4 regions of the Paenibacillus sp. JNUCC32 genome follow, and region 4 is predicted to be linked to each of the others. Evidence: riboswitches for the same ligand, from Rfam matches in the RefSeq annotation. Region 4 holds a riboswitch; each other region holds the start of a gene.
The links. A riboswitch is a leader RNA that binds a small molecule or an ion and turns the genes downstream of it on or off. The one in region 4 is predicted to bind thiamine pyrophosphate.
Positions count from the first base shown of each region.

Region 1: it holds a riboswitch for thiamine pyrophosphate, as region 4 does, so the genes downstream of both, JNUCC32_RS04390 (YkoF family thiamine/hydroxymethylpyrimidine-binding protein) here and tenA (thiaminase II) in region 4, are expected to answer to the same signal.
Region 2: it holds a riboswitch for thiamine pyrophosphate, as region 4 does, so the genes downstream of both, JNUCC32_RS29915 (ECF transporter S component) here and tenA (thiaminase II) in region 4, are expected to answer to the same signal.
Region 3: it holds a riboswitch for thiamine pyrophosphate, as region 4 does, so the genes downstream of both, JNUCC32_RS22175 (ABC transporter substrate-binding protein) here and tenA (thiaminase II) in region 4, are expected to answer to the same signal.

Region 1 covers NZ_CP062260.1:951,787-959,794, reverse strand. The annotation lists gene JNUCC32_RS04400 (ABC transporter permease) at 1-573, opposite strand, end outside; gene JNUCC32_RS04395 (nitroreductase family protein) at 1,096-1,698, shown strand; TPP riboswitch at 1,881-1,983, shown strand; gene JNUCC32_RS04390 (YkoF family thiamine/hydroxymethylpyrimidine-binding protein) at 2,068-2,670, shown strand; gene JNUCC32_RS04385 (hypothetical protein) at 2,743-2,838, opposite strand; gene JNUCC32_RS04380 (nucleotidyltransferase domain-containing protein) at 2,955-3,653, opposite strand; gene JNUCC32_RS04375 (class I SAM-dependent methyltransferase) at 3,796-4,518, shown strand; gene JNUCC32_RS04370 (methyl-accepting chemotaxis protein) at 4,702-5,952, shown strand; gene JNUCC32_RS04365 (histidine phosphatase family protein) at 6,036-6,608, opposite strand; gene JNUCC32_RS04360 (NUDIX hydrolase) at 6,605-7,063, opposite strand; gene JNUCC32_RS04355 (class I SAM-dependent methyltransferase) at 7,057-7,773, opposite strand; gene JNUCC32_RS04350 (nucleotidyltransferase family protein) at 7,879-8,008, opposite strand, start outside.
Region 2 covers NZ_CP062260.1:6,717,529-6,725,536, reverse strand. The annotation lists gene JNUCC32_RS29920 (ABC transporter ATP-binding protein) at 1-1,330, opposite strand, end outside; gene JNUCC32_RS29915 (ECF transporter S component) at 1,323-1,952, opposite strand; TPP riboswitch at 2,044-2,156, opposite strand; gene asd (archaetidylserine decarboxylase) at 2,322-3,125, shown strand; gene JNUCC32_RS29905 (SDR family oxidoreductase) at 3,189-4,043, opposite strand; gene JNUCC32_RS29900 (helix-turn-helix domain-containing protein) at 4,658-5,443, opposite strand; gene JNUCC32_RS29895 (MocR-like pyridoxine biosynthesis transcription factor PdxR) at 5,503-6,969, opposite strand; gene JNUCC32_RS29890 (pyridoxamine 5'-phosphate oxidase family protein) at 7,097-7,711, shown strand; gene JNUCC32_RS29885 (aminotransferase class I/II-fold pyridoxal phosphate-dependent enzyme) at 7,837-8,008, shown strand, end outside.
Region 3 covers NZ_CP062260.1:4,995,169-5,003,176, forward strand. The annotation lists gene JNUCC32_RS22155 (glycoside hydrolase family 65 protein) at 1-1,578, shown strand, start outside; gene JNUCC32_RS22160 (EAL domain-containing protein) at 1,810-2,856, opposite strand; gene JNUCC32_RS22165 (GGDEF domain-containing protein) at 3,062-4,597, opposite strand; gene JNUCC32_RS22170 (VOC family protein) at 4,856-5,239, shown strand; TPP riboswitch at 5,415-5,524, shown strand; gene JNUCC32_RS22175 (ABC transporter substrate-binding protein) at 5,646-6,677, shown strand; gene JNUCC32_RS22180 (MTH1187 family thiamine-binding protein) at 6,766-7,059, shown strand; gene JNUCC32_RS22185 (ABC transporter permease) at 7,056-7,814, shown strand; gene JNUCC32_RS22190 (ABC transporter ATP-binding protein) at 7,869-8,008, shown strand, end outside.
Region 4 covers NZ_CP062260.1:4,408,826-4,416,833, forward strand. The annotation lists gene JNUCC32_RS19705 (PTS fructose transporter subunit IIABC) at 1-41, opposite strand, end outside; gene JNUCC32_RS19710 (BglG family transcription antiterminator) at 660-2,612, opposite strand; gene thiE (thiamine phosphate synthase) at 2,852-3,526, opposite strand; gene thiD (bifunctional hydroxymethylpyrimidine kinase/phosphomethylpyrimidine kinase) at 3,523-4,530, opposite strand; gene thiM (hydroxyethylthiazole kinase) at 4,527-5,369, opposite strand; gene tenA (thiaminase II) at 5,425-6,111, opposite strand; TPP riboswitch at 6,253-6,356, opposite strand; gene JNUCC32_RS19735 (VOC family protein) at 6,620-7,120, shown strand.

The sequences.
Region 1 (8,008 bases), 3.5 Mb from region 4:
CAGAATCACAAGCGGGATACTGAGATACAGCATTTCATATTGGCCCTTCATGATCATGGAGAAATCGCCCTGCAGCCAAGCCGACATATTCTGTATAAGATCATATTTGTAGGCAAAGAAGGTCGCGACCGAGCTGACGATATTACCGAACATAAGCCCTACCAGCGGGATGAAGATCGCGTCCTTGAACTTGATCCGATCCAGTATCTTCATGAAGATAAAGGTTCCTGCCAGTGCGAATACGAATGCCACGAGCATTTTGATAAGCGGGCCGCTTGTCGTAAAGACGAGCATGGCAACCAAGATCCCCAATCTGGCGGAGTCCATAGTGCCCGCCGTCGTCGGCGATACGAACTTGTTGCGGCTGAGCTGCTGCATGATCAATCCGCAGATACTCATGCTGACACCCGCCAAGATGAGGCTGACAAGCCGTGGAATCCGGCTTTCAAGCATAATATGCTGTTGTTGTTCTGTCATCGAGAACAGTTCCAGTGGCGAGATATCTTTAACTCCAATAAATAACGAGATTATGGAGAGTACCACAACGGCTGCGAATAAGTATCTAATCTTCATGGTTCTTCCTTCTATGCGTATGTCTGTCGAAACTCCGGCAGTCAGCAATTCCCCAACCATTCTCATTGAGATTGATTATCAATTGCGTTCTGATATGGATTATATCATTCTCATTCTCAGTCGACAAGTATAATTGAGAATCAAAATCATTTAATTTGTTCATCCAAGTATCATTTGTTCATGATTTGTTCATAATATGGAGTTTCGCAGAGATAAACTTTATATCACCGAGGCTGAGCCGCTTGGATTCGCGGTTCCCGAAATACATACGTATGTAGAAGCTGATTTAATTCTCAGTAACCGGGTATAAAAAATATAAATTAACTTTCCTTCGAAGCGTTGACAATCCCTCTAAGTTATATTAATATGCTAACATAATTATTATTTCTAACTAAACGTAAGTTAATGTGAAATGATAATTCAACGACAGCAATTCAACTCAACATGCATATTTGCTTGAATTAAAGGACATCTTTGTTATCAGGCTTATGCAAACATGATTACATCAGGAGGTTTTTTTCAATGTCTAAAGATTTTTCAGCAGCACTTAAGCATCGCCGTTCCCATTATGCCATCAGCAAAGACCCGGTCATTTCCGACGAACTCATCCAGGAGATTGTTAATGAAGCCGTTAAATATACTCCGTCTTCTTTCAACTCCCAAAGCGCACGCGTCGTTGTACTGCTTGGCGAACAGCATGACAAACTGTGGAACCTGACCGAAGGCATTCTGAAAGAGGTTGTCGGAGACGAAGAGGCTTTCAAATCCACAGCTGAAAAAATGGGTGCATTCCGTGCTGGATACGGCACTGTTCTCTTCTTCGAGGACAATAACGTAGTTGCCGACCTGCAGCAAAAGTTCGCGCTGTATGCCGACAATTTCCCTGTCTGGTCGAACCAATCCAACGGCATGCTGCAATTCGTGGTATGGACGTCCCTCGAGGCAGAAGGCCTGGGCGCATCCCTCCAGCATTACAACCCGTTGATCGACGAGAAAGTGAAGTCCGAATGGAACATTCCGGAAAACTGGAAGCTGATCGCTCAAATGCCTTTCGGCAAACCGGTTGCAGATCCGGGTGAAAAAGAATTTGCGCCGCTTGAAGATCGCGTGAAGGTATACAAGTAAGCCATAGCCGGCCTAAGCCGCCTACCCAAGCCCTGAGGATTGGAATAGGCGGCTTTTTTATGGTGCCCTGCCATTGAAAACCTGCCGGCAAAACGATACAATAACACAGGAAGCAGGCCTTTCGCCTTCTGATCTTCGGAAGTTCTTGGAGCCGGCTTGATACCAACTGCATATTTGATGTTTGGCTGTACTAGGGGTGCCATGTGCTGAGAGACGGCGGACCGCCGTTAACCCTTATCACCCGATCTAGATCATACTAGCGTGGGGAAGTGTAGCATTTATGTTTATTTCTTTGCGTAGGCATAACTGCACTTCTTCATGGGGTGCGGTTTTTTTGCGTGGACTTATACAATGGGGAGGAAAAAATTTATGAATGAGCTTGTATGCGGAACCAGCCGGATCGTGGGTTGCCGGTTCTCGGTATTTCCCATGACGGATCGGTTCGTTGAAGTGATCACGGAAGCGCTTCGTTCCGTGGATTCGGATAAGGTCTGGATCCAAACGGATGATGTAAGCACTTGTATTCGCGGCCGTGCGGAGCATGTGTTTGATGTGACGAGAGCAATATTCGCTTATGCCGCGGCTAGCGGCGTGCACACGGTGTTTAACGGTACTTATTCTATCGGCTGCCCAGGCGATACGGATGCCGATGCGTATATGAATGAGGATTCGACCCGCTTAAACCACGATATCGGGGAACGCGCCGATATCGAAACGGCCTGCCAATTCGCGCTTTACCCGATGGGTAGCGCCAATTACATGGATGTCATTTACGCAGAAGTGGATCGTGCGAAGGCAGCGGGCACATTCGGTGGAAGCGTACATTACGCCAGCCGATTGGACGGGGCGTTGTCCCGGGTGTTCGGATCACTCGAAGACGCGTTCCAACATGCGATTCAATCCGACAGCAGCCATCTGGTCATGACCGCGGTGGTTTCGGCCCACAGCCCATCCCCCAAAGCCAAAACTTAAGGTCCTTTCCAACAGATAAAGGCCCGGCACGCGCCGGGCCTTTATCAATTGCAAGCAAGAATTTGACGGTGTTTAAACCCAAGCACTCAAGATGATTACGAGCAGGATAAAGAGAACCAATATAGTTCCTACTGAATTGCCCCATGCGCCGCCGTATGCTCCGCTCATGAAGATCCCTCCTGGATTTAAAAGAATGACGTGAGTTAATCACGTTATTATCTTATTGCTTATGGCGGGCGAGCGTCACGGCTAATGTACCCCCCTCTTTTTTATGCAGGGCTTATTTATTCCTCATAACCGACCAGCAGCCTGCCTCCGTACGGGCTGAGCGCTTCCTCCGTCACTGCAATAAGGTCCGCAGGATCGTCCTCCCGATAAATCGCCAGAAGCGCTGCCTCCAGTCGATCCCCCATAGCTGGGCTATAGCGGTTGAATAAACGAAACAGCATCTTCCCTTCACCCGTCCACTCCCGGTTTGCCCTCAGAACGAATTCGCATAGAGTCGACGCTATTTTGTGTACAGTAAACCATTTTTCGCCTTCCCTGCGGGGACTTGTCAAGTCCAGCAAAAACTCGGTCAGGATGTAGCGGTATTCGGCAATATCGCTCGACGACAAGGGCATGGGGCCGTAATTCAAATCATTCCGGGCATCCGCCCGCACCTCTTCTCCCTCAGGCAACGAACGCAGCACCGTACCTTCGGCGACCATCCGCTGCAAAGACGGATTCGCCGCCAGCACTCCCTCGTCGAAATATTCGCGATAGGAGGATAAAGACAATATGAATATTTCCGCGATCCAGCCATGCGCCTCGATCGTCTTCCTGCTGAAGTCATATCCGTCCCGTTCAATGACGATGATGTCCAGATCGGATTGTTCATTATACTCACCACTACTCGCGCTGCCGCCAAGTACGGCAAGCAAGCAGTCGGGATAATTTCGTTGCATGACGCGTATCGCTGCCTCCGTCGGTTCCAGTCTCATGGCCGTTTCCTCCAGTAATTCTCTCATCCGCCACAAAAAAGGGCTCAAAATATTAAATTCAACGAAAACCCCAAACGTACCTGAATCATATGGTAAATAAACGATTACCCGCATTGACGATAAGGAAGAAGGGATAGATGAGATGAATTACATTCACATGCTCTCCAGATTAGGCATGGGCAGTGCCCACCCGGGAGGATTCGAGGCAACCCTCAGAATGCTGAAGAATTATCCCATTCAACCGGGCAGCCGCATTTTGGAGGTAGGGTGCGGAACCGGCAGAACCGCCTGTCATCTTTCGGAGATGGGTTATCAAGTGACCGCCATTGACCTGAACGAAAATATGATCAAAAAAGCCCGCGCAAGAGCCGAAGCCATGGGTATGGACGTGGAGTTCCTGCAGGCGGATGTATGCGCGCTGCCTTTCGAAGACAACCGGTTTGATCTGATCATGGCCGAGTCCGTCACCGTATTTACGGATACCTCGAAATCGCTGCCCGAATATTACCGCGTTCTGGATCGCGGAGGCGTCCTGCTGGACAGGGAACTGCTGCTGGATAAGCCGATGCCGGAGCCGAAGCTTAAGGAGCTGCTCGAATTCTTCGGCATTCCTAATCTGATGATGAGGGAAGAATGGGCGGGGTCCCTTTTGTCTTGCGGTTTTAAGCAGGCTGAATTTTTGGAGTACAACCACTTCAACGAGCAATTAAAGGAAGAGCAAACCCGTCATCTGGATGCGTTTGAGCAGCGCGATAAAGGACTCCTGTTCGATGCTGCGCTCTGGGAAACGCTGTTCAAGCATGACCGCATGATTCTGGATAATACGGATTATCTCGCTTCCGTCTTATTTCGTGCGGTGAAATAATCCGGCTTCATCTCTATGCATCAAGAGGGGATCTGCATATGGCTATGCTTCCCCTCACTCCCATCACATTCAGTTCTTTCGACCTAATTCAACACTTTTTGTCAATTCGTTATATCTAGTTTAGCCCGTCGATGCTATAATCATGGTAAATATATCCTATGTTGTTGAGGAGGACTCATTCTTATGGCATGGTTCAACAGACTCCCTATGTCTCAAAAAATCACCGCAGCCTGTTATCTCATTGCCGCTTTGTTTGCGGTACCCATGCTGCTTGCGTTTATTCTGATGGGTAAAGCAATCATTGGCGTGGTCATCGTCGTGGTACTAACCGGGCTTACTTTTCCTCTTTCTCGCCTCATTGAGAAAACGCTTACGAACTCCTTCGCGGAAATCTCCAGCGTTTCCGCCAAAATCGCCAAAGGCGACTTCACCTTCCAGGTGGAGGAGGTGGGAGGCATGAACGATCTGAGCAGAACCTTCAACAGCATGGTGGACAAGCTTCGCAAAATATTGCAGGAAACCTCGGATATCACCCGTCAGGTGATGACGTCAAGCTCAAGCATCTCGATTAAAAACCAGGAGCTTATTCAAGTGATGAATCAAGTCTCCCTTTCCTCCAACGAGCTGGCCGTCGGCGCCAACGAAATTTCGGAAGACGTATCCGAAATGACGCATTCCATCCGTGAGATCGAAGAGAAGGTCAGCAATTATACGCATTCGACTCAGGAAATGAATACCCGCTCGATCGAAACGCTGGGACTGGTTGAACAAGGAAGGGATTCGGTAGCCAAACAGTCAGCAGGGATGCAGCGAAACATTGAAGCGACAGCCAAGGTTTCGGAATCCATCGATGCGTTGGCCCAAAGCGCCAGGGGAATCACGAAGATTACGGAGACGATCTCCGAGCTTGCCGATCAGACCAACCTGTTGTCCCTGAACGCATCCATCGAAGCGGCCAGAGCTGGCGAGCATGGCGCAGGCTTTGCCGTTGTCGCCCAGGAGGTGCGTAAACTGGCCGAAGAATCTACGTCTTCAACCCGGGAAGTATTCAATCTCGTTCGGAGCATCGAATCGGACATCAAACACGCGTCCCAAAACATCAAAATCAATGAGGAGGTCGTCAGGCAGCAGACCGAGATGATCCGCGAAGCAGAGCTTGTGTTTATGGAGATCGTAAACAGCGTGCAGTATATTTCGGAACAGATCGCCGCTTTCTCCAAGGAAAGCCAGTCCATGCTGGATAGCGCGCAGAGCATTTCTTCCGCGATTCAGAATATATCCGCGATCACGCAGCAATCCGCTGCCGGAACGGAGCAAGTGTCGGCCTCCATGAACGAAGGCATCTCGTCGATCCAGAAGATGGCTGAAGAAGCAGAAGCGATGAATAACGCCGTTTTCCGACTGCAGAAAACCATCAATATTTTCAAATTTTAAGCAGCGAAGCAGTCTACATAAGCTCGCATTTATAGTAACTAAACTTAAAGGCCAAGAATCTATCGAGATTCTTGGCCTTTTTATCATCCTTCCTCTTGATGCTCGCTCCATAACCGCGCGAGGTTCACAAGCCGCCCTTCCTCAAATTCGGCGCGGTAAATATCAGGCAATGTGGTTCCCAGCCAAAAATGATAATCGAAGCGCTCATCATAATGCTGGAGCATGAGTGTCATGATATCGCCGTGCGTCCCGATCGCTACCCGCTTGCCTCCATATGCATTCAAAATTATCTCGAAGGCCCGGATCGCACGGCTTTGCGCGGCTTTACCGGATTCTCCTCCGGGGAAGGAGAAGGCCGAATCCTGGAACAGTTTCTTTTTGGCATCAAGGAAGGAATGTCCCTGCAAATCGCCGGCCATCCGTTCTCTTAAGTCCTCCTGCTCCGCAATCGGTAATCCTAAAGCGTCCGCCAATGGTTGGACCGTGTCCTTCGCTCGCTGATAAGGGCTCGACAGGATCGCGTCAATCCCTTCATCCAGCAGCATCTCCTTCACTCGCTCCGCAGCATGAGATCCCTGCGCCGACAATTCACGAGACCGTTCCTTCCCCTCGATAAATGGGGATTCCGCATGTCTCACAAAATATATAATCGTCATTCTTCGATCCCCGCTTCTGGATTCGTCTCTAATTCGGGCTCCATCATCATCTCGACAAACGGCGTTAACGGCAGCAATCCCAGTGTGTCAATCGGAATCCATTTGGCTCCCAAGGAGTCTTGACCGTCACCGTCCGTTTGGATTCTAGCTTGATCATCCAGCAGCTCGACATCATAAATAATGCCGATATGATGCAGCTCTTCCATCTGATTCGCTTCATACTGATACACGATCGTATAAGAGACGGCCGTCCGAATGCTTCCCTTAATTGAACCAAGTCCGGTCTCCTCCATAAATTCGCGCTGAAGGGTATGCTCCGGCTCTTCGCCGAACTCGATCGAGCCGCCCGGTAAATCCCACTTCCCCTTATGCGGCCCTCTCGCTTTCTGGATCAACAGGATATGATCATGCTGAACCAGTATTCCATAAACGCCGAGATGCGTATGTTTCACCATGGTCCATCCCCTCCCTTTCTCGCAGTGAAGGTCATCCATTGACTTCGGAAAAGAACGTCTCTCCCCTCCTTCACTTCTTGAATATCCTGCTGCACCTGCCGCCTCGTTAAGATTTCCCATTCCGAATACAGCTCATCAAGGATGGAAAAGGCCCTTTCGGTCGACAGATTCAACTCGATTAACCCCTTTTCCTCCAAACCAGTCTTCCGATCGATTTCCTTCACTTCCGTACTCATCATGATGCAGTGAATGCCCTGGTCCACGGTTCCAGCCTGCATTTGTTTGACCTTACATACGAAGGCTTCTTCCGAGCTCAAATGCTCCAGGCATGAACAGGTAATAATGTAGTGATAAGTCGCCTCGGCAATTTCGTAATGCTCTACGTCTGCTGCAAGTGCCTCGATGCTTGAGCTTACGCCGTACAACGCGGCATACTGCACCAGCTTGTCGATAGCCGATGGCAGCAAATCCACGCAGATGACCTGCCCGTTCCCCGATTGGATCCGCTGCGCAACCGGGATACTGTTACGCCCGACGCCACATCCCAGATCCAGTACCCGCAGATCCGGAAACGGCAATAAGTCCAAATAATCCAGAACGGTCTGAACGGGCTTGGCTAACCAGCTCCCAGGTTCAAACAATACGGCTTCTTCATACAATTTCTCGTGATACGACTTTTCCTTTTCACGCGCTCGGTCGAATATGTTCAATGTTATAACCCCTTGTTTCTGCCGTTATCAGCCGCTTTCTAACAAATTCCACATAAGAATGCCTAAATCCTTGCCGATCGTATCTCTTACTCGGCAAACTCTAATCTAATCCTCGATGATCGCTAAACGCGGCCACTGATCCTTCCATTGTTTCTTGCGTACCCGTTCCAAGTAATAGCCCCGTTTATCAAAGTTAGGACTTCTTCGAACCCGAAGCGCGAATAAATCATCCAAT
Region 2 (8,008 bases), 2.3 Mb from region 4:
GGCGCTTCTGGCCTGTCGACAGCTGGTACGGGTGCCTGTTATCCATGCCGTCCAGCCCAAAGCGTTCCAGGCAGCGGTCGGCCCGTGCCTTCGCTTCTTCCGGCGGCATATGGTCCACCAGCAGCGAGTACATCACCTCATCGCCGATACGTTCCGTCAGAAACTGAAGCTCCGGATTCTGAAACACGAATCCGATTTGGCGCAGCTGCCGCTCTCTCTTCTTCCGCACTGTCCTGCGCTTGCCCTGGATGACCTCCTCCCCGCAGAGCACATAGGTCCCTTCGGCGCGCAGGAGCCCCATCAAACTGAGCAGCAACGAGCTTTTGCCTGCGCCGTTGGGCCCGATCACCGCAATGAAATCTCCGGGATATACCTCAGCCGAAGAAAGAGAGACGACCGGTTTCTCCCATCGCAGTCCCCGGAAATCATCTAACCGAATGACAGGCTCCCCAAGGTGGGCATACGATGAGTCTGCCTCAGGCATGAGACTTCCCAGCTCATCGCCTGGCGCGTCTACCGGAGCAAACAGCTCCCTTCCTGCCCGAGACTCCGCATAATCCTCCCATACGCCGGGATACCAGATGCCATACGCCTGAAGCTCGCTCGCATATTCGGCGAATATCGCTGCCGGCGGACCATCGCCCAGAATGGCGCCATCCGGGGTGAACAGCACCACGCGGTCCACGTATTGGGCCATTTCTTCAATCCGGTGCTCCACGATAATCAGCGTACGCCCTTCCGATACGGCCTTCACCGCTGACCAGATTTGCTCCCTGCCTTCCGGGTCGAGCAGGGCGGACGGCTCATCGAGGAACAGCACCTCCGGCTCCAGCAGAAGGGCCGAAGCCAGCGCAAGCCTCTGCTTCATCCCCTGCGACAGATGACCGATCGGCATATGCAGCTCCTGAAGGTCAAGCCCAACCTCATGCAGGACGGCTTGCATTCGCTCCTTCATCTCGTCGCGGGGAACGCTGAGGTTCTCCAGCACGAAGGCCAGCTCTTCATCCACGTACGGCATGCAGAACTGGGTATCCGGATCTTGGAATACATATCCCCAAGAGCGAGGCACCAGCTGGGCTTCGCATTTCATCGGCACCTCCGTGGCGCGGGGAATCATCCCGCTAAGCACCTGAAGCAGCGTGGATTTGCCGCAGCCGCTCGGACCGAGCAGCAGCACCTTTTCCCCGCGGGCAGCCGAGAAGGACAAGTCCTTAAACATCAAACGCTCCTCGCCCGGATACTTCAGGCGCAATCCCTCCACATGCACGGCCTGCTCCGTAACCGCCTCCGCGGTTGAAGACGAAACCAAGCGGGCGGCGGTTTTAGACATGACGCGGATCATCCAGTGCTTCATAATCCTTCTTGGACGCAGGGCGCAGCAGGGATGTGACGCCCGTACGGTCCAACGCTTTGGCCAGCAGCAGCATGAGCAAGCCGGCAATGACGGCGCCGCTGAGAATCCGCATGCCATACTTGGCGAGGAACATCCAGGTCTGAAGATCATCGGTATAACTGTAATAGAAGTCCATCACCATCGAGCCGACCGCCGCGCCGGCCCCGGCAATCGCCACCGTCCACGCCGAGGTGCTCCGGTAACGGAACGCCGCGAATACCAATTCCGCGCCCAGCCCTTGAATGAGACCGTACAGCAGCAGCGTCAGTCCCCAGCCGCTCCCGAACAGCACTTCCACGTGGGCCGCCGCCACCTCCGCGATGATGGCCACTCCCGGCTTGCGGATCAGCAGGTAAGCGAGCGTGGCCGCTGCGAACCACATGCCGTATAACAGTTCATCCGCTTCGAAGAACAGCGGTTTCAGCAGATTGTAAACCGATCCCCAGAAATGATAAATGACGCCAAGCACCAGCGATACCAGCACCGTCACCAAAATATCGCTTAAACGCAGCCCTTTTCTAGGCTGTACCCCCAATTTTTCCTGCACTGACGTTCCCATAACAACACATTCCCCTCTCCACCGCTATTTTTGTATAAACACAACAAAAAACCGTCTGGAAAAACGCGCAGACGGAAAAATAGGCCCTATGTAGGCAGGGTCGGATATTCTCTACGCTGGCATTACCCAGTTCAGATTAACGGTCAACAGCGGATAGCAGCTGCAATCTCAGCCTGATTCACTCAAGCCCCCGTATTCCCTATTCGGTTTCATGTTAATCTTAAAATACACATTCGTTCCCCAATTAGCAAGAACCTTTTTTCAAAAATGGCTATTTATTGATTTCCGGCTCATTCTATGTCAATATCAGAGTGATTGGCTTTTCCACCAACGTTTTATTGCCGACACCTATGCACAAAGGAGAATGACATGGCTAAACAATTGCTGCGTCTGATGACCGAGCTGTCCTCCCGCAAGTGGCTGTCCCGCATCATGGGGCATTGTTCCCACAGCCGGCTGAGCCGTCATCTAATACCTGCATTTATACGAATCTACCAAATCCCGGCGCATGAAGCGGAGAAGGAGATCCACGAATACCGTTCGTTGAACGAATTCTTTTCCCGCCGGTTAAAAATAGGCCTGCGCGCCATAGACGACACCGCCGATGCCATGGTAAGCCCCGTCGATGCCACGATTTCGGCGATGTGCGCCGTCAACGCCGGCACCATCCTCAGCGTCAAGGGACAGGATTATACCCTGAGCGAGCTGCTCGCCAAGTCACCGAGAATGGAGAATTATATCAACGGTTATGCATTCGTATTGTATTTAAGCCCGACCGACTATCATCGCATACATTCCCCGGTAACCGGCATTCAAGCGGAAAGCGAGCATTTGAAGGGCCGGGTATACCCCGTGAACGATTTTGCGATGACCCATATCCGAAACGTGCTCAGCCGCAACGAGCGCCTCATTACCTATATTGCCCATGAATTCGGCGAAGTTGCGGTCGTGAAGGTCGGAGCCATGAACGTAAGCAGCATCCGTTATGCCGACGAGAGCGTGAAGAAATACGACATTGGCGACGAACTTGCGTACTTTGAATTCGGCTCTACCGTCGTGCTCTTGACGGAGAACGGCACATTTACACCCCGCGGTGACTTGGAACCGGGCTCCAAGGTGAAGATGGGAGAACTGCTCGGTTTGCTGCACCCTTCCACAGCCCGAAAAGGGTAATTCCTTTCGCCTTCCAAGCATGCGCTATAAGCTAAGTCCATGAAACATTCGACGGATGAAGGATTACCGCCTGTTCAGCAGCCGGTAAATGATCCGCTGAAACAGCCGATCCGGCAGCAGTCCCTTGATCCGCGCGGTCAGCCGCGTGCCTCGGGGCAGCGTATAGCGGAACCTCGGTTTGGTCATGGACGATATGCTTGCCACAAGACGGGCTACCTCCTGCGGATCTCCGCTTTCCCTGGCCGTCCGCTCGGAATAGTCCAGCACGCCCTTCAGCAGACCGCTGTAGGGTGATCCTTCCTTGACCGCCAGCTCCCCAAAACTCTTATTCCAGATCGGCGTGCCGTAGGCACCGGGCTGGACCAGCACGACATCGATGCCAAAGGGCATCAACTCCATGGACAGGCTCTCGCCGAACCCCTCCAACGCAAATTTGGACGCCGCATAGGGACCATAACCCGGAAAGCCGACCCTGCCGCTAATGCTGCTCATGAGAACGATTTTGGACCGTCCGGTCTTGCGCAGCAGCGGGAGCATATGCTGCGTCACCGATACGGTCCCGAAGAAATTCGTCTCCATCTGCTTTCGCCAGCCCCCCAGCGGCACTTCCTCCACCATGCCGCCCACCGCCTCGCCGGCGTTGTTCACCAGCACGTCCAAGCGGCCGAACTTCTGCTCCAGCGCCGAAGCAGCAGCCTTGACCTGCTCCTCGGCACATATATCCAATCGGAAGATGTGAATACGCCCGGTAACATCTGCTTGTTCAGCCTGAGCCAACAGCTCTGCTGCCGCCTCAGGTCTGCGAAGACCCGCGGCCACGTCATAACCTGCTTTTGCCAGCTCCAGACTGATCAGCAGTCCGAACCCGCTCGACGCGCCCGTGACCAGCGCAACCTTCCCTGCTCCCGCCGTTACCACCGGATCACCGCCGGCTCCGTCGATGCCACTTTCTCCTTCACACCCGTCACCCTTCCTATATCCATAATGCCTAATCTGTTTCGAGCTTTGCTCTTAAGCGCTTTATGTATATTCCCAATATATCAAATGTTTGCAATGCAGTCCGAGTCCTGACCTATAAAATTAATCCCAATAAAAAAGGGAGCTTGTCAGCTCCCTTTTGCGTGTTTCCAGCGAAATGCGTATATGATAACGGGATTCAACGTCACCCGTATGTAGGCCAAGGTCCTTTAAAACCAAACGTCCTGATGATCCGGATTCGTTGTCTTCATGCGGCGCAAGCGATTTCTGAAAATACCGCAGCCGCCACGACTGAAGAAACGTCCACGCACCCGTCTTCTTGGGCTCATTCCCCTCTCCCCCCTTCATAAGAAAAACGTCTATCGACGTACTTGCATAGAAGACAGACCGCATTTAACGGAAGTTTTTCTTGCGATATCAGGAAGGCTCTTGCTTCGAATTTATACTTTCTGATATCTTAAAATGAAACTGTACGTCGTTTTTACCCTAAATCGCTTGCTATGAAACCCATAGTCCCCTTCCACCAAGCAGGTAAGTTATGGAAGGGCGGGGAATCACCGAATTTCGGATGGGCTCTTGCCCGTATACTGCTTAAATTGTCGGCTGAAGAAGAAAATATCCCGATAACCCAGCGCGTCGGCCACTTCCGTTACGTTCATCCCTTGATGCAGCAGCAGATGCTGCGCCCGCTCGATCCGCATCTGAATGATATAGGATTGCACCGGCGTGCCGATCAGCTCCTTGAACTTGATCGAGAAGTAGCGGGGAGACAACCCCGCTCTGGCCGCCAAATCCTCGACCCGATGGGGAACCCCCGGGTGCTGGCGGACGTAATTCGCGATTTCATGGATCGCCTCGGACAGCTGATTGCTTGCTTTTTTGACCACCGGCGCATCCAGATCCGAGCGCAGCAGATGAATCATCAGCTGCTTCAGAATGAGCTGGCCCTCTTCCAGTGAACCATAGGGCTTGTCCAGATACAAACGCACATAGCGTGCAAGCAAATATTCGAAATCCATCGTTTCCGTCAGCTTGCGATAAGATGCCGGAATCTCTTCGACCGGGTCGGTCACGTCAAAATGGATATATGTCAATACGAGCGGCTTCTGCGGATTGTGCGTCGCGCTCGTATGATCTCCGGGTCGGAACAGGAAGCAGCTTCCCTTTCCCACGGTAAAGGGCTCGTCATTTAGCTCGACCGTGCCTTCGCCGCTCCATACATAGAACAAATCGTAGTTCTGCATGGGCCTTTCGCGTTTTTGCCATTTCCAGCCCGGCTCGCAAACGATTTTGGCAAGCGCAGGCATGATTATAAACGAAGACGGCGATGCATTCAGCATCTCGTCATAACCCCCTCATCTCATTCAAAAATTGACCTCTTTCCCATCATACCCGTTTTTTATGTTTTTTGCATGTCCCGCCATGCCAGCGCCATCCGGGCAACCCCTTCTTCGATGCTGGATATGCCGAGATGCGAGAAGCCGAAGCAGGCGGCAGGCGGCCCGGGCGTACGATGATAGGCCGCCGCATCCCGAAACATGACGCCGCGCTTGCGGGCAGCCTCCTGGAACAGGGCATACTCTTCCGCGGAGCGCAGCCAGTTCGCGTAAACGTGAAGGCCGGCATCGCCGGGGTGAAGGCGAAACAAGCCCGAGGCATGGGTTTCCATCCCATGGCGAAGCGCCTCATACCGCGCGCCGTACAGCCGGGTCATTCTTCTGAGATGCCTCCCGTAACCTCCCCTTACAATAAAGCGGGCCAAGGCGCGCTGCTCCAATACGGCTGGCGAGATCGGCTCGTACAGGGCCTTGGCCTGAACGACCGCCTCAACCAGGCTCGGGGGAAGCACGGCATAACCGATGCGGAGGCCGGTGAACATCGTTTTGGAGAATGAGCCGACAAAGATGACGCGTCCCTCGTCGTCCAGCATTTTCAGAGGTTCGATCGGCTTGCCGCCCCAGCGGAATTCGCTGTCGTAATCATCCTCGATAATAAAGGCCTGACGGCTTCGCGCCCAATTCAGCAGCGCCCTTCTTCGCTCCAGCGGCAGCACCGCGCCCGTCGGGTATTGACGGCTGGGGCTTACGACAAGCAGGCCGGCATCCCATTCGCACGGAATCAATCCGGCATCGTCGACAGGGGACGGCAGCGGAATTCCTCCGCTCAAGCTTATGCCCCGGTGGATTCCCTGATAACCCGGATCCTCCATCACCACGTGATCGCCGGGATCAACCAGCAGTTGGAATATCAGGACAAGCCCCTGCATGGAACCGCTGAAAACCACGATATGCTCGGGATCCGCCTGTATGCCCCGCGTGAACCGAAGGTGTCCGGCTATCGCCCGGCGCAGTTCGATATCCCCTTCCGGCGGCGCTCCGTTCTGCAGCTCGGCTCCCCCGCTTCCGCCTGCATAGGATAACGCGCTCCGCCACTCCGAATAAGGGAAATCCTCCATGGGCATCCTCGCATTCGCGAAAGAGATCGTACCCGGGGGAGGCTCCTTCAGCAGCAGCTGTGCCGAGACATATTCCCCGCTTTGGCTCATCAGTCGCTGCCCCCAAGCGGAGAGCGCCGGCGCCCGCTCGGCCAATGGTGGCTGGCCTGCCGTGGCAGCGATTCCCTCGGCCACGTATGTTCCGCTGCCCTGCCGGGATACGACGTAGCCCTCGGCCATGAGCATGTCATAACACTGCGCGGCCGATCCCCTGGACACCCCGTAGAGCCTGGCCAGCTCGCGGGTTGCGGGAAGCCTCGTGCCTTCCGGCAGCTTGCCGCTATGAATCGCGGCGCGAATCGCGTGGTACAGAGCCAAATATTTATATCGATATTGTTCCACATAGGTCTCGAACGGCAATCCAAGCTCCATGGCGATGTCTCCTCTATTTTGGGATTACGATCAAATTGGACTATACAAATTACTCTAAATTGGCGCTTTTTCCTTGTCAATGAACATCGTATGCTGTTATTCAAAATGATAGGGGGAGCATGTAACCATGAGAAGAGACGAATTTGCGATGGAGGATCCCCAAGAGATCGAGGACTTCCTTCGCGGGATGAGTTTTGGTTTCCTTGGAACAGCCGATGAAGAGGGAATCCCGCGTGTAACGCCTTTGAATTTTGCCTATGTCAACGGAGCGTTCTATTTTCACGGCAGCCGGATGGGGGAGAAAATGGACCATCTCCGCCGGACGCCCGCCGTATGCTTCACCATTGCGGATGAGTATGCCCTCATCCCTTCCTATTTCTCCGACCCCGAGATGGCATGCCCGGCCACGGCCTATTTCAAAAGCGTAACCGCTATCGGCGAGGCCGTGATCGTGGACGATCTGGAGGAAAAGGCGCTTGCGATGGAGGCGCTGATGCAAAAGCTGCAGCCTGAAGGCGGATACCGCGCCATCGACGCGAATGACCGGGCTTACACCTCCAGGCTGAAAGGGGTAGCCGTCATCCGGCTGACTCCGCAGCGAATGAGCGCCAAGTTCAAGTTCGGCCAGAACCTGAAGCCCGATCGGCTCCAAGCCGTCGTCGAAGGCCTGGAATGCCGCGGCAAGAATCGGGACGAGGAGACGGCAGGACTGATTTGCAAGTATCACCCTGGACCGCGTTAAAGCATTACATTTATCCGTGACGGTTCCTGGGGTAGGTGGTATAATGTTAGGCAATGAAAACGTAAAGGCAACTTGTCACCTGCTCTTACCTTAACCAAAAGTATTCGGAAGGAAGGAATCAGTTCATGAACCCATTGGTTGGTCAATTGAATGGAAAAATGCAAGCTGGCAATCCGCATGTGTACGACATGCTCTCCACACTCGGCAGGGAAATCTACTTCCCGAAGGAAGGCATCCTGAGCCAATCCGCGGAAGCGACGAGCCATGCGAAAAAATATAACGCTACGATCGGCATTG
Region 3 (8,008 bases), 590 kb from region 4:
CGCGTAAGCATCCCCGTATCCGAAGGCGAGGCCGTCACCATCTATAAATACGTGGCCAACGTCACTTCCCGCAATCATGGATTCGGCGAGTTGGTGGATGCTGCGCGTGCCGTGCTGGAACCGGCGGTGGAGACCGGATTTGAACAGCTGCTGAAGGAGCAGGCAGATGCCTGGGGCGACAAATGGAAGGAAAGCGATATCGTCATCGAAGGCGATGTGGCGGCCCAGCAAGCGATCCGCTTTAACATTTTTCAGCTGAACCAAACCTACAGCGGCGAAGACGACCGCCTGAACATCGGGCCTAAGGGCTTTACCGGGGAAAAATACGGCGGCAGCACCTACTGGGATACCGAGGCTTATTGCCTGCCGTTCTATCTGAGCACCGCCGATGCCAGCATCTCGCGCAACCTGCTGATCTATCGTTATAAGCACCTGGAAAAGGCGAAGGAAAATGCCAGAAAGCTCGGCTTCACCAAAGGGGCGCTCTATCCTATGGTGACGATGAACGGCGAGGAATGCCATAACGAGTGGGAGATTACGTTTGAAGAAATCCACCGTAACGGCGCGATTGCCTATGCCATCTATAACTATGTCAATTATACCGGCGACTTCTCTTACCTCGGCCAATACGGTCTGGAAGTGCTCGTGGAAATCTCCCGTTTCTGGGAGGAGCGCGTGAATTACGTGCCGGCGAAGGACCAGTATATGATGCTGGGCGTTACCGGCCCGAACGAGTACGAGAACAACGTCAACAACAACTGGTATACCAACCGCATTGCCAGCTGGACGATGGAATACACGCTCGACGTGCTGGAGTATTTGAAAGAGAATGAGAATTCCCGCTATGCCGAGCTTACGGCGAAGCTTGCCCTGCAGGATGCCGAAACGGCCAAATGGCAGGATATCATCAGCAAAATGTACTACCCGGTAGACGAGGAACTCGGCGTCTTCCTGCAGCAGGACGGTTTCCTTAACAAGGAGCTGGTTCCGGTGAAGGAATTGGACCCTGCCCACCTGCCGCTGAACCAGAACTGGTCCTGGGACCGCATTCTGCGTTCGGTGTACATCAAGCAGGCCGACGTGCTGCAAGGATTGTTCTTCCTTGGCGACCGGTACGACCTGGCTACGAAAAAACGCAACTTCGACTTCTATGAACCGTTCACGGTACACGAGTCCTCCCTCTCGCCATGCGTACACTCCATTCTCGCGTGCGAGCTCGGGTACCAGGAAAAGGCGTACGAGATGTACCTTCGTACAGCCCGCCTGGATCTGGACAACTACAACAACGATACCGAGGACGGCTGTCATACGACCAGCATGGCGGGAACCTGGATGTCGGTTGTGCATGGCTTCGGCGGCCTGCGCGTGAAGGACGGCGTATTGCATCTGAACCCGTTCATTCCGGGGCATTGGTCCTCCTTCTCCTTCAAGGTGATGTTCCGCGGCTCCCGCCTGAAGGTTAACGTCAAAGGCCATGAAACCCTCATCGTGAACGAAACGGATACGCCCGCCGTCCTGAACGTGAACGGCAAGGAATACGCCATCAGCGGATTTGGAGAGGTAACGGCTGCAAGATAAAAGGCACCGGTGCTTCAATGCGCCGGCCCATACAAAACAAGAGCCCTGGAAAATCTTCCAGGGCTCTTGTTTTTACAGAAAACGGGCTCCTCTACATCATGGCTCATTCTTGAAGAACCCGTCTTCGTCCATGTCTGGCATCATCTGCAGGTTCGGCTTCAGCCATAAGCCGGGATCAGATAAATGCCATCGCTTTGCGCCTCCGTGCGGGGGAAATGCCGATTATGTATGTTATGAATAGATCAGTTGAGTATGAGGATCACGCGGAGGGCGCTCGGCTGGCTTCCCAAACAAATACCCCTGCGAAAGCTCGATCCCGATATCTCGGCAAAAATGAAACTCCTCCCGTCTCTCGATGCCTTCTGCAAGCACCATGGCACCGAAATCATGAGCCATGTTCGTGATCATTTCGAGCTGCTTCTGCTGGGCGGGATTTCGATCGCAATGGTCGATAAGACTCCGGTCGATCTTCACATAATCCGGCTTAAGCTTAATCATCTGCTCCAATGTGGAATAACCTGCGCCGACGTCATCCATGGCTACCGAGATGCCGTGGCTTCGATATACCTCGAATATCGACTGCAAATGCTTCACATCGTCGATCTTCTCGGTTTCCACCACCTCGAATACGAAATCCCTCGGATCCAGATGGAGCCTGTCGATCGTATTGAAGGTGTGGCTCAGACACATCTGCGCATCGTATATCGAGGACGGCAGGAAATTCACGAACCGCTTCACGCCGATCGGAAGCCACTCGGCACTGGTCTCAATCGCACTGGTGCGTGCCGCCTGGTCCAGGAATGAATGCAGTCCGGTTTTTCGGGCTGTCTCAAACAGCTCGTACGGCTGGAACCGGAGTCCCCACTCTACCGGTCGAAGGAGAAATTCATAGGCCACGATCTGCTCGTTTGGATCCACGATGGGCTGCATGTAGCTCGTAAACTGCTTATGTAAAATGACATTCACCATATCATAATGCTCCATCTGCAGTTCGAACTTCTGCATAGGGATCCACGAATGCCGGATTTGCGGAGCTCCTCCACGGGTAACACAGAAGGACAGCTCTTGACGAATCTTCAGCGGAAGGGGTTGCAGACACTCGATGATGGAGATCAGGTCCGCTCGTACCTTGTAGTTCACAGCACAACCCTCATTGTTCTCTTGTACCGCGTAGCCGTTCACTGCCAGCAATTGAATAAGCTCACCACTTGCAGGCTTCATATGAATGGTCCCCTGGTCCTCAATCGGTTCAAAGGTGCTGCAATTGTCGCAAATCATGTTCGTCCTCCTTGGCAAGCTAGCTCTCACTATGCTTCTTATCGGCATTTTGAATATGATTTCTTTGCATTTTATGGATTTTATATCGAAGTTATGACCTATTTTGCGAGAAATGCGCAAGATTCGTGCAATGATTGCGCTAAATTCTACAATAATCGACTTATATTGCTCTTAACAACACATTGTCGACATCCGAATCTTTTGTCTATTCGACTTTTTGATCCAACAGCTGCAGCAGCATCGTTCGTTCCACATCGAAATGCCAGCGGGCGTTTCGCTCTTTGGCCGCATACATCGCTGCATCCGCGCGACCAATCAGCTCTTGGTCGTTCCTGGCATGATCCGGATAGACCGCGATGCCGATGCTCGGCGTGGTTCGGACCTCATGCCCTTCCAGCTCATACGGCTCGCTCAGCATCGTCCAGATCTCTTCCGCCATCCAGATCAGTTCCTGATCCTCGCCGGCCGGATGAATCACTACCGTAAATTCGTCCCCTCCTAAACGGGAAACCAGAACGCCTTTGGATTCAAGGGTTTGAAGACGGGTCGCGACCTTGCGAATCAGCAAATCGCCGGCACGATGGCCGTAGCGGTCATTCACTCGTTTAAAACGGTTCATATCCATATATAGAAGCCCTACGCGGGAACCCGCACGGTCCGCCTCCTGCAGCGAGCTCGACAGCCTCGCGTTAAAGTAGCGGCGGTTATAGAGTCCCGTAAGATCGTCGCGATGCGCCAAGGTCTCGCTCTGCATCAGGCTTTGATGCAGCCGGTCAAACAAGCGGTCATTTTCGAACTGGATCAGGATCTGCCTGATCAGAATCAGGATGACGCAGAGGGATAAGCCGGTAAAAAGCCCGTTCCACCCTCCGAACCGCTGCACCATAAGGGCAAACATCCCGCCAAGCACGCTGTAGGGAAGCAGATATCTTACGATCAGATTTCCGAACGAACGGGGCTCCCTCTCATCCAACGATTGATTTCGGGCATCGGGAGCTGACCGCCCTCCTGCCAAACCAATGATGAATACCGATAACGTATACAGTGGGTACAGGTATGAACGAACTTCAACACCCTTATAATCGACGAGATACATATGCAGAACATCGGCGGCAATGTACATGCTCCCGCCGAGGCACATCAGGAAGACTGCCCGTTTCCTTAACTGTCCTGTGTTAAAATACAACACCAAGGTGAAGAAAATAAGCACCGTTGCGCACAGCGGGTACAGCATGTCCACCCACAGCTTTCCCCATATGGCTTCATTCGCCAAACCGGTAAGCTCGGGCTTGATGAAATATTCCCAGCCTACCGTCATGACCGTTATGCCAACGATCACGATATCCAGCATAAACCGCACTCCCCGAAACGAACCTTGTACGTGCCGGAACAAATAAATGAGGGCACCTGCAAACAGGATGATTTCGAATCCCCAGAATAATTGAGTCAAAATTGTCCGGGAAGCGCTCTCTTTCCCCAGCCAAAAATAACAAGCATCGATGATTCGAGCCGAGGCATCCGCCATCAGCCCGGCACTTGCGATAAGCCAAAACCTTCGAAGATGCGGCTCGTAATGCCGACTGATCCGTAGTAAATAGACGGAAGCGGCAGCGGAAGCCATAATGACTAGAACACGCTGAAGCAATAAAGCATCAGGCATCCACAGAACGGTCATTATCTGAATGAATGCATATATGATGGCGAGTCGAATCCACAGATGATCTGCTGGAGTTGGACTCATAAGCATTCCTCCTCGGCCAAAAGGCAAGCTTTCTTCAATGCTTGTTTGTTAGGTCTTTTGAATTAATAGTTATAGTTCTCATGATACTTTTTACCCACCTAAAAGTAAAGATGAGGAAGTGAAAGAAAGACCATCGATTCTACTCTATTAAACCATCGCGCTCCAAAAGCTTTCCGTCCTCAAGACCCACTTGACGTATAGGAATTATATGATAATATTTCAGTCATATCTCATATGAATCGGAAAGGGTGTTTAGCCTTGTCACAGAAACGATTGGATCATGTCGGCATTGTCGTCCGGGACCTTGAAGCCACGATTGCTTTTTACACAACCGTCGTCGGACTTGAACTGAAGGATCGCCTTACCCATACCAATGGCGTCATCCAGCTGGCATTCCTCGGATTTAACGGCAGCGACGAAACGGAAATCGAGCTTATCCAGGGTTACAGCGACACGCTTCCCGCAGAAGGCACCGTCCATCATTTCGCCGTCAGCACCGATAACATCGAAGCGGAATATGTGCGCGTACAGGGACTGGCCGTACCTCATCTTGACGAGGAAATCGTAACGCTTCCGAACGGGTACCGCTATTTCTTCGTCCACGGTCCCGAAGGAGAATGGATTGAGTTCTTCCAGCGCTAACCGCTGGCGAACAGGATCCTATCAAAATGCTTCATCCCGTGAATGGTTAACGGGGTTCATTCTTCCAACCGCACAAGCCATGTCCAATACGAAGACCTGCCTCGTTCGCATCCCCTTCCGAACTAGACAGGTCTTTGCGTTAGGACTATAATAACGGATGTAACGTCCGAAACTTCATAAATCCCGGGGGAGCTGGAATTTGGCCGGCTGAGAGTGTATCCGATGATACTGACCCTTACACCTGATCTGGGTAATGCCAGCGTAGGAAGTCCATGTTTGCGGCAGCTATGATTTGCCGTGGTATACACTTACGCCGTCATGCGTCCTGATATCATTCAGGGCGCTTTTTTTGTGGAGTTAACGAGGTCATAGAAAGAGAAAGAGAATTCAAAGGAGAGAAGACAAGATGAAGAAGGGAAAATGGATGGCGCTGCTTCTCGCTTGCGCCCTGCTGATGGTTGCGGCGGGATGCGGTACAGGCGGACAGAACGAAAATACAGGTACCGAAGGCGCAGACGGCCAGGCGGCCGAAAAGCTCCGCGACGTACAGCTGATGCTCGATTGGTCGGCCAACACGAACCACACCGGACTGTATGCAGCCAAGGAGCTCGGGTATTATGAGGAAGAAGGGCTTAACGTCCAGATCGTCCAGCCGGGGGCCGGCGGAACGGATACGCTGGTCGCATCCGGCAAGGTGCCGTTTGGCATCAGCTACCAGGAAGGCGTCACGCTTGCCAGAACCCAAGGCCTGCCGCTTGTCTCCATTGCGGCGATTATTCAGCATAATACATCCGGCTTTGCCGCCCCCAAGGACAAGGGGATCGTCAAGGCTGGCGATTTTGAAGGGAAATCCTACGGCGGCTGGGGCTCGCCTGTTGAGGAAGCCGTCATGAAATCCATCATGGAGATCGACGGTGCCGATGTCAGCAAAGTAAATATGGTTAACATGGGCGATGCCGATTATTTTACGGCCGTCAAACGCGATATTGATTTTGCCTGGATCTTCTATGCCTGGACCGGTATCGAAGCCGAGCTCCGGAACGAGCCGCTCGACATGATCTATGTGAAGGACTACTCCGAGCAGCTTGACTATTACACGCCGGTGATCGTAACGAACGAGAAGCTGATCCAGGAGGACCCGGAGCTTGTCAAAGCATTCATGCGGGCGACCTCAAAAGGATACGACTATGCGATTCAACATCCTGAGGATGCGGCTGCCCTGCTGACGAAGGCCGTTCCCGAACTGGATGCCGAGCTGGTTCATGCCAGCCAGAAATGGCTGAGTCCCCGCTATCAGGATGATGCTGCCCGCTGGGGCGAGCAGAAAGCCGAAGTATGGTCGGGGTATGCAGACTGGATGTTTGAACGCAAGCTGCTCGAGAAGGAGCTTGATGCGGACAGCGCCTTCACCAATGAATTTTTACCGGAGAAACCATAGGATGCATTTAATTTGGAAGAGAGACGGCCTGTCCGGCAGGCTGCCTCTCTTCCATTACAATATAGCTTGCATGAAAGGATGAGTTTAGATGGCAAACACCCTCTTGAGCATACAAGTGATACCCAGAACGCCGGATGGAGGCGACAGCATTCCTTATGTGGATGAAGCGATTCGGGTCATTCAGGAGTCGGGCGTGAAATACGAGGTCCATGCGCTCGAAACCACCTTGGAAGGAGAGCTTTCCGAGCTGCTGAAAATCGTTGAGCGCATGCATGAGGCGCTGGTGAAAGCGGGAAGTCCCAGCGTCATATCCCAGGTCAAAATCGCGCACCATCCGGGCGGCATCAGCATGGATAAGCTGACTGAGAAATACCGTCCATGAGAAAAGGCTGGTGGAGCTCCGTTTGGCCGCCCGCTGCGGCGGTCCTTTTCTTTTTGACGGTATGGCAGGCCGCGGTATCGGTATTCGATATAGAGCCGTATATTTTGCCGGCGCCGACGGCCATCGGGCATGAAGCCGCCACCGGCGCCTCCGGCCTTTTTCAGCATACGCTGGCCACGCTGCAATTAACCCTGGTCGGATTTATGATCGGTACGGCGATCGGCCTTGTCATCTCGTTGGCCCTGCATCTGGTGCCTTTTCTCAAAACAGCCCTCTATCCGCTTCTTATTCTTAGCCAGAACGTGCCGACGATCGCTCTCGCCCCGCTCCTCATGATTTGGTTCGGCTTCGGCATGCTGCCCAAGGTTATCGTGATTACCCTGGTCTGCTTCTTCCCCGTAGCCGTTGCCGCCCTGGACGGACTGGCGCGTACCGACCGAACCATGATGAATTACATGCAGATGGCGGGAGCCACTTCATGGCAGATCTTCACCAAGCTGGAGCTGCCGCATGCGCTCCCCTCCATCTTCTCCGGGATCCGCATCGCGGCCACCTATTCGGTCATGGGTGCGGTGATCGGGGAATGGATCGGCTCGGACCGGGGCATCGGCTACTATATGATGCTGCAAAAATCCGGCTACCGCACGGACCGGGTGTTTGTTGCCATTCTGATCATCGTCCTGCTCAGCCTGCTGATGGTGCTGTTGATCACCCTGCTGGAGAAGCGCCTGATCCGCTGGAATCGAAAAGGCTAGAACCACGGTGAACGGACATTTTCCAACCTATATAAAAGGAGGCTGTTTAGCGACATGACATATCAAGTATCCCTGCCGGATCATGACGGGCAGCGCCGGTCATCTACCGCGGTCCCGCCAGCGCCTGCCCTTGAGGTTCGCAGCCTTCATATCACCTTCCGCGAACGGCGCAGCGAAGTGCACGTGCTGGATGG
Region 4 (8,008 bases):
GCAATTCCGTTAGGACATGAAGTAATCGCTAATATTTTCATGTTCGTCATTCTCCTTCGCTGTCATGTTCCCGCTTACATTTATAGTGTACATGCTGAAAACGCTGTTATCGGATGAACTTTTTACCGGAACTTCCGGAAAAACAGGTTTATTTCGCAAACAAATATCCCCACAAAGTGGAGCCTATATGCTTAATCCAAATACTTTACGCGGGACCCCAAAAAAATGTAAAAAGCAGGACGGTATACCGTCCTGCTTCATCATCACAGTTTGAAATAGTGCGTGTTCAAAAAGGTCGATTTTCAGCACCGAAGCTTATGCTTCCGACGTGCGTTTTTTCAAAACGCTTCAGTTGGATGAAGCTAGGGACGTCAGGAGCGGAGCGTACGTTTTGGGTACGTGAGCACCTGAAATGTTTCCCCAGGAAACATGCTTCGAAAGCATCTGCTTAGGCCCGGCTGAATTCAAGATTCGATGCCGAGCTGCTTCCTGATTCGCTTCGTGTTAGATATAGAATTTATGAGTTATCAGTGGAACTGATGAAATTCTATATCGCAAGAAAACCTACCTATGCATCGCGGTCGCTCATCCTTGAAGTGGCCTCGATAAGAGGTTTTCTTATCAAAAGCGGACTTTTTGAACAACCTCTACTACTAATTTTACCCTTTTAACGTATTCAGCAATCGTATCGCGTCCGTCTCCTTAGACAACGCACGGACCAATGCCGGCTGCTCACTGATCCGTGACAATTCCCTGAACAGCTGCCGCATCTCTTTCCGCTCATCATGCTTGATAGCAAGTAAGAACACAAGCTCTACCTTCTCGGTTCCCCAGGTAATCGGCTGCTTTAAAGTAATAACAACGATGCAGGACTGTGTAACCCGCTCCGAGCTGCCATGAGGGATGGCAATGCCTCCTCCAATCGTCGTAGCAGACATATTCTCACGATCCAGCACACTTTCCGTATATCCTGCCTGGACATATCCTTTGTCCACCAGCATCTGCGCAAACTTGGAGATCAACTGTTCTGGACGCTCGACCTCCTGCTGAGGAAAGATGAGAAAAGGTGTCGTATATTTCAAAAAGACCGATTCCTCAGCCGCCCTGCCGTCCGGCTCATCAAGCCCCCGGATCGCTTGCTCCAGCTTCCGCTCGTCACTGGCCTCGAGCAGAGGGGAAACGAGGATATGAGGTGTTTTTAACTCGGGCAGATCAACGGTCGTAATGACAAGATCCACCTCATGAGCTGCCAGATAATCCTCAACTTCCGCTTTGGACATCGTTGTCTCTACATGCACGGACGGGAATCTTCGTTCCACCTTCGCGAGAAGCAATTGGGACATCCCAACGCCCATATGACACACGATTATGACCTTCTGAGGGTGGCTTTCGTTCTGGTGAAGCCGTTCTACGGACGCCTGAAAATGCAAAGTCAAATACGCGGCCTCCTCTTCTGGAAAGTACAGTTGGAGCGCTCCCCCTACCTCCTCCAGGGCCATGATGACGCGATCGAACATATAGGGATACATCTTTTTGATCTCGGCCAGCATCGGATTGGACACAGCCAGACCATAATGAAGACGGTTCATGGTCGTGTATAAATGCACCTTCAACCCGTTCAATAATACCGGGTCCTTGGAAAATGGGATCATATTCAGCTCCGACATCCGCCGAATCAGTTGCTCAACCAACTGTCGCAGCAGGGGGTGGCTGTCTGCCAGATCGCCCCGCCGGGCACTTCCATCCTCCTGCGTGTATCGGAACTTCCCGCCAAGCAGGTGCAGGGTTAGATAAGCGGTTTCTTCCTTGGAAAAAGGGACGGCGAACAATTTTTGCAGCTGCTTCAAAAAGTCTATCGCCCATGCAAATTCCGCTTTATTCTCCAAAAACGCTATGTCCTGCGCAGAGAGCGAAATCGGCTGTCCCAGCTTGGTCCGTTTGACCATAAGCAGTATATGCAGCATCAAGCTTTCAAAGGCTTCATCGGTGAAGCGGAGCTGGTGCCGCTTTTGCAACGCCTTCAACTCATTGTATACGGCTGCGATCTCGTGCGGTTCATACTGATTACGCATCATCTGTCCCGTCAATTCCGGACGGTTGATCAATTGGTTCAACCGCGCCAGCGCCATCCGTTTGTTCTTCTCCGAGCCCTCAATCATGAAGCCTACTCGCTGCTTCGTCATTAAGCTCAGATCAAAGCTCCGCAGCCAGCCCTCAATCTTTTCCATATCCCGACGGATAATCGCCTTGTTCACGTAAAACGGTGAAGCCAGGTTCTGCAGGGTTACGGGCTTCGCGTTCATCAAGAGCCGATATGCCAGGTGCAGCACCCTTTCCTCATCGGATTCATCCTCGGCGGTACTCTCGTTGGAATACAAGCGGCGGAATAAATCAGCCTGATCCGCTTCCCCGATCTCCAGATAGACGCCAAGTCCCGGCCTTTTCACCAGATGGCCGCTGGAGTGCTTAGCTATATATTCTTCAATCACCTTCAGATCGTTTCGGATCGTCTTCTCCGAGCACTCGGTCTGATCCGCCAGATCCTGAACGAGCCACAGCCGGTTCGGTTCCATTAACAAATTGCGAAAAATCTCTTTTTGCCTATTATTCATTCCGATCCCCTATTCAACTTAATGGGAGTGCTCACTCATCGTAGAGCGGGTGCATTGTCCTACGTATATCATATCCGGGTCTCTATGGCAAACTGATCTGGGAGGTTACACGAGAGTGGATCAAAAGAAATGGCATATTGACGGAAAAGCTGAGCATATACAGTATTCTAAAATCCGACGTAAACAAAACAAGGGTGCCGCAGAAGTCGGCCCCCTTGTTTCATAATCCCTCTTACATCTTAAGAAATTCTTCCGGTCGTACATCGTATCTTACCTATAAAAGCCTCTACAACTTCCCGCGCCGACTCCGCTCCCGTCACGGCGGATATCACTGCGACGCCATCCGCACCCGCTCCAATCACTTCCTCCACGCGCTCCACGGTAATCCCGCCGATCCCAACGATCGGCAGGTGGATTCCAGCTTCGCGAAGCTCATGGAGAATGGCCGGGCCTTGCGCAGTTTTGGCATCATCCTTCGAGCGGGTCGGATAGATCGGCCCGATGCCAAGATAGTCGGCACCGTGGAGAATCGCGCGCCGCGCTTCCTCCACCGTGTGGGCGGAAACGCCGAGAATCCGGTTGCCGATCCGCTCGCGGACGGAAGCCGCGGATTCGTCATCCTGGCCGACGTGCACGCCGTCGGCGTTCAGCTTCAGTGCCAGCTCCACATCGTCATTGACGATGAAGGGCACGCCCGCTTGGCGGCACTGATCCTGAATCCGGCGAGCCAGCCGAATCATCGCCTCCCCGGCGAGTGCTCCTTGCCCCTTCTCACGGAACTGGACCATGGTTGCGCCTCCAGCCAGTGCTTCCTGCAGGACCAAGCTTGGCTCGACGCTGCAGTTCACGCTGCCGAGCACGAGGTACATCCGCAGATGCCGCCTCATGATCTCGGGGGCCACTCTGCCCGTCATCGCAGCACCTCCTGACGGCGGCGATTGTATGCCCAATGATTGGTCGGCCCCTGCCCCTGCCCCAGGTTTAAGCCGTCCTCAATGGCGGCTTGAATGAATAAGCGCCCGCTCTGAATCGCATCGAGTGCGCTCAAGCCTTGGGCTAGGCCTGCGGTAATGGCCGCAGAGAAGGTACAGCCGGTCCCATGTGTATGAACGGTATCAATTCGTTTGCCATATAAATCTGTGAAGGCCGTACCATCATAAACGATGTCGATGACCGGAAGACTTTCCGGATAACCGTCATCGTTGGAAAAGAGCGGGCGGCCTCCCCTATACTCCCCAGCAGGCATGGCAGTTCTCGTTAGACCGTGCGTCCTTTCGGATTGAGGCAACTCTTCCTGCTGCATACCCGCCGTTATAGCCGGTCCCCTGTCTCTTTCGTGATCCGTACCTTCATCGCTTCCAAGGATTCCCTCGTCATGACCGCCTTTGATCACTACGATCCTGGGCCCAAGAGCATGAATACGTCTCGCCGCTTCTTTGCGATCGTTCATCGTGCGGATTCGCATCCCCGCCAATACTTCGGCCTCCGGTATATTGGGGGTGACAATCAACGCCAGCGGCAGCAAATCTTCTCTTAAAGCCTCCACCGCTTCGCTTTGCAGCAGCTCCGCTCCGCCCTTGGCGATCATCACGGGATCGACAACGACCTTCCCCCAGCCGAATGCCCGAATCCGGTCAGCAACCAGCCGAATGATCTCGGCGTTGAACAGCATGCCCGTCTTCAATGCATCTATCCCGAGATCCGATCCAACCGCTTCAATCTGCTCCGCAGTTGCTTCGGGTGGCAGCGGATATACGCCGTGAACCCCCAAGGTATTCTGCACCGTGATCGCGGTAATCGCCGACATGCCGTACACGCCGAGTTCCTGGAAGGTTTTCAGATCGGCCTGAATGCCGGCGCCGCCACCGCTGTCAGACCCGGCAATCGTCAGGGCACGGGGTATGCGAGCCTCGCTCATCGCGTGCCTCCGGCAGCCGCCGCTCCCGCTTCCAGCACAGCGGCATACCCTTCCAGCGATCCTGGATGAAGCTTCGCCAGCTCGTCCAGGAAAGTTATCTGGAAGCTTCCCGGTCCCAGATCTGCCGTTCGCTCAGCAGCTTTCGCCGCCGCGGCCCCATAGAAGGCCAGACCCGCCGTACCTGCAAGCAGCAGGTTTGCTTCCACCGCGGCAAAGGCACCCAGCACCGAGGTCAGCAGGCAGCCTGCGCCGGTCACCTTCGTAAGCAGAGCATCCCCTCCGGTAATGATGCGCACTTCCGTTCCATCGGTAATCACGTCCTCTTCACCGGTAATGGCCACGATCGTGCCTAACTCGCGCGCCGCCCGCACGGCCAGCTCGGCATGATTGCTGCCTGCGCTATTGCCTGCGTCTACGCCCTTGATCTCGCGGATCTCCCCGATAAGGTGAGCGACTTCAGCCGCATTTCCGCGCACGAGCGAAACCTTCACCTCGCTTAGGATCCGCAGCGCCGACTCCGTCCGAAAACGGGTCGCTCCCGCGCCGACCGGGTCCAGCAGCACCGGCACGCCATGGGCATTCGCCGATTGCCCGGCGATAATCATCGCATCCACCAGCTCGCGGTTCAGCGTACCGATGTTCAATACGAGCGCGCCTCCGATGGCGGCCATATCCGCCACTTCCTCCGGCGCGTAAGCCATCACCGGCGACGCGCCCAGCGCGTACAAGCCGTTAGCCGTAAAATTCGTAACCACCACGTTCGTCATATTGTGAACGAGGGGGCTCGTCTGCTGTACCTTCGTCAAAAGCGCCGAAACCTCTTTTTCCCATGAATGCATTTATATCAGCCTCTCTTCGCTATAATGGAATTCCATGTGCTTGTGATCATTGCTCTTACAGCACCGCAGCCTCCAGCTGCACCGGCCACTCCTCCTGCTTATAAGCCATGTCCCAGAACAGATACTCCAGCTGGCAGCTCAGCATGAAATGCTCCCTCATCCGTTCCCGCTCGGCTGCCGTCGCACGATCCGCCCATGCATCGAGACGGTCGCGGAATTTGGCTGTCGCGTCTTCCCCCCGGTTTCCGTAGAAAGAAATCCAGTCGTAAAACGGATGGGAGGCATCCGGCTTCACCTCATTCAGCAGCTTGCGGCCAATCTCCAGGTACGTCCATGGGCACGGCAGCAGCACGGCCATAATCTCCCCCAAACTACCCTCATGCGCCACCGTCAGCATATGACGGATGTAATGATGCGCGGACGGAGCCAGCGGATATCCTTGAAGCTCTTCATAGGTCACCCCGGCGGCTGCGCAAAAATTCTGATGCGGGTGCACCTCGCTGTGCAGAATGAATGAAATCTGTTCGTTAAAGGCCGCAATCTCTTCACGGCTGATCGATTTGGATATGGCTATTCCGTATATCCGCATGTAGGCATTCAAATACTCAAAATCCTGCTTCACATAGTGAATCAGCTGCTCCCGCTTCAGATTCCCCTCGGCAATGCCTTTTACGAAGGGATGATCGAAGATTGCTTGAAAAATGCCTCCCGCCTGCTGACGGAGCTCTTGCGTGAAACTCATCTTTGTCCCCACCTCCAACATATTGAAGAGCAGGAAGTCCGTAAGACACGACTTTTCAGACAACGCTAAAAAGCCGCCCCGAAAACTGGAGCGGCTTCGTCAACAAGCCCGGGTGCGCCAAAAAAACGCACCGAGACCTCATATTCGAAGGCTCCACTTTCCTACGCTAGTACGAACTAGATCAGGTTCAAAGGGTCCAAGATACGCTCTTGTCTCAGCCGCCAACGGCTCCCCTAGTGGACTTCCTATTCTTTTGTCTAATACTGTACATAGGTTTGAGGGTGGTGTCAAACGTTAACAGTTTGTGGACGGAACCTCAAGCTCGAACCTTCCTCCGACCGCGTGATTGTGACGATGTACCGTGGCGGCTGTCTTTTCGCAAGATAAAAACGCAGGCTACCCCAAACTCATTCCGGAAACACTGACGCTCGGCTGTCATATATGCCCCCGCATAATGAGTGCATAAGCACAATTCAAATAAATGAAATTTAAAGGAGCGAGCGTATTTATGACGAACCAACCGAAAGCGGTTAAACCCATTCCGGATGGCTACACCTCCGTGACGCCGTGGATCATCTCAAGAAACTCCGCAGCGCTGATCGATTTCCTCAAGCAGGCTTTTCGGGCCGAAGAGCTTGCCCGCGTCTATGTTGGCGATGGTGTCATCGGCCATGCCGAGGTGCGAATCGGGGATGCCGTCGTCATGATGTTTGACGCAAAGCCGGAATGGCCGGATAGCCCGGCATACCTCCGTTTGTATGTTGAGGATTGCGATGACGTGTATCGGCAAGCGCTGGCCGCAGGTGCGGTCTCGGTGACGGAGCCAACGACCTTGTTCTTCGGCGATCGGGTGGGACGGGTACGGGACCCGTTCGGCAACTTATGGTGGGTACAGACACGAATGGAGGACCTCACTCCGGTGGAAATGGAACAGCGTGCCCAAGACCCGGAATACATCAAAGCGATGACCTATGTTGCAGGGGCGGAGATCGTGGTGAAGACGTCGTAAAAAGTACCGTGAAGTCAAGCGTTATTACAGGGAGGACGTGGGTGGATTCGGTGTCCCTGGGGTATGCATGGATGGCTGCCGACCAAAACGAATGTAAAACCGCATAACTAGAGTAGCTATGGGTTAGAGGTAGAAAACTCGGGGACTCGGAGTAGATAGCTGGTGCTACTGCTGGTCCTGGTACTACTACTGGTCTTGGTGTGACTACTGGTCTTGGTGCGACTACTGGTCTTGGTGCTATTACTGGTCTTGTGCGACTACTGTTCTTGGTGCGACTACGGTATTGATGCTACTACTGGTCTTGTTGCTACTACTGGTCTTGGTGCGACCGCTCGAGGACTAGCGGACTGAGGATACGTTATTTAGCTGAATAGGCGTAATTTTTGATGGCTAACGGACACCAGATACGTTATTCATAGAATATGATGGCAAAAGGACAGTCTATTGCGGAAATAAGGGATCCTGTGTCCGTTTGATCTGAGAATCGCGGGTTAATTAGGGAAATAAGGGAACTGGTGTCCGTTAACGAGTACCTTGGTGACTGGCTGGTATTGATGCTATTACTGGTCTTGTGCGACTACTGGTCTTGGTGTGACTGCCCGAGGACAAGCGGACTGAGGATACGTTATTTAGCTGAATAGGCGTAATTTTTGATGGCTAACGGACACCAGATACGTTATTCATAGAATATGATGGCAAAAGGACAGTCTATTGCGGTAATAAGGGATCCTGTGTCCGTTTGATCTGAGAATCGGGGGTTAATCAGGGAAATAAGGGAACTGGTGTCCGTTAACAGGTCATGGTTAGCGGCATGATGCCCGGAGTTGGTTAGGCTGTACTGGCGAGCGATGTGACATGCAGCTGCATACCGGCGGTACTTCGACGCGC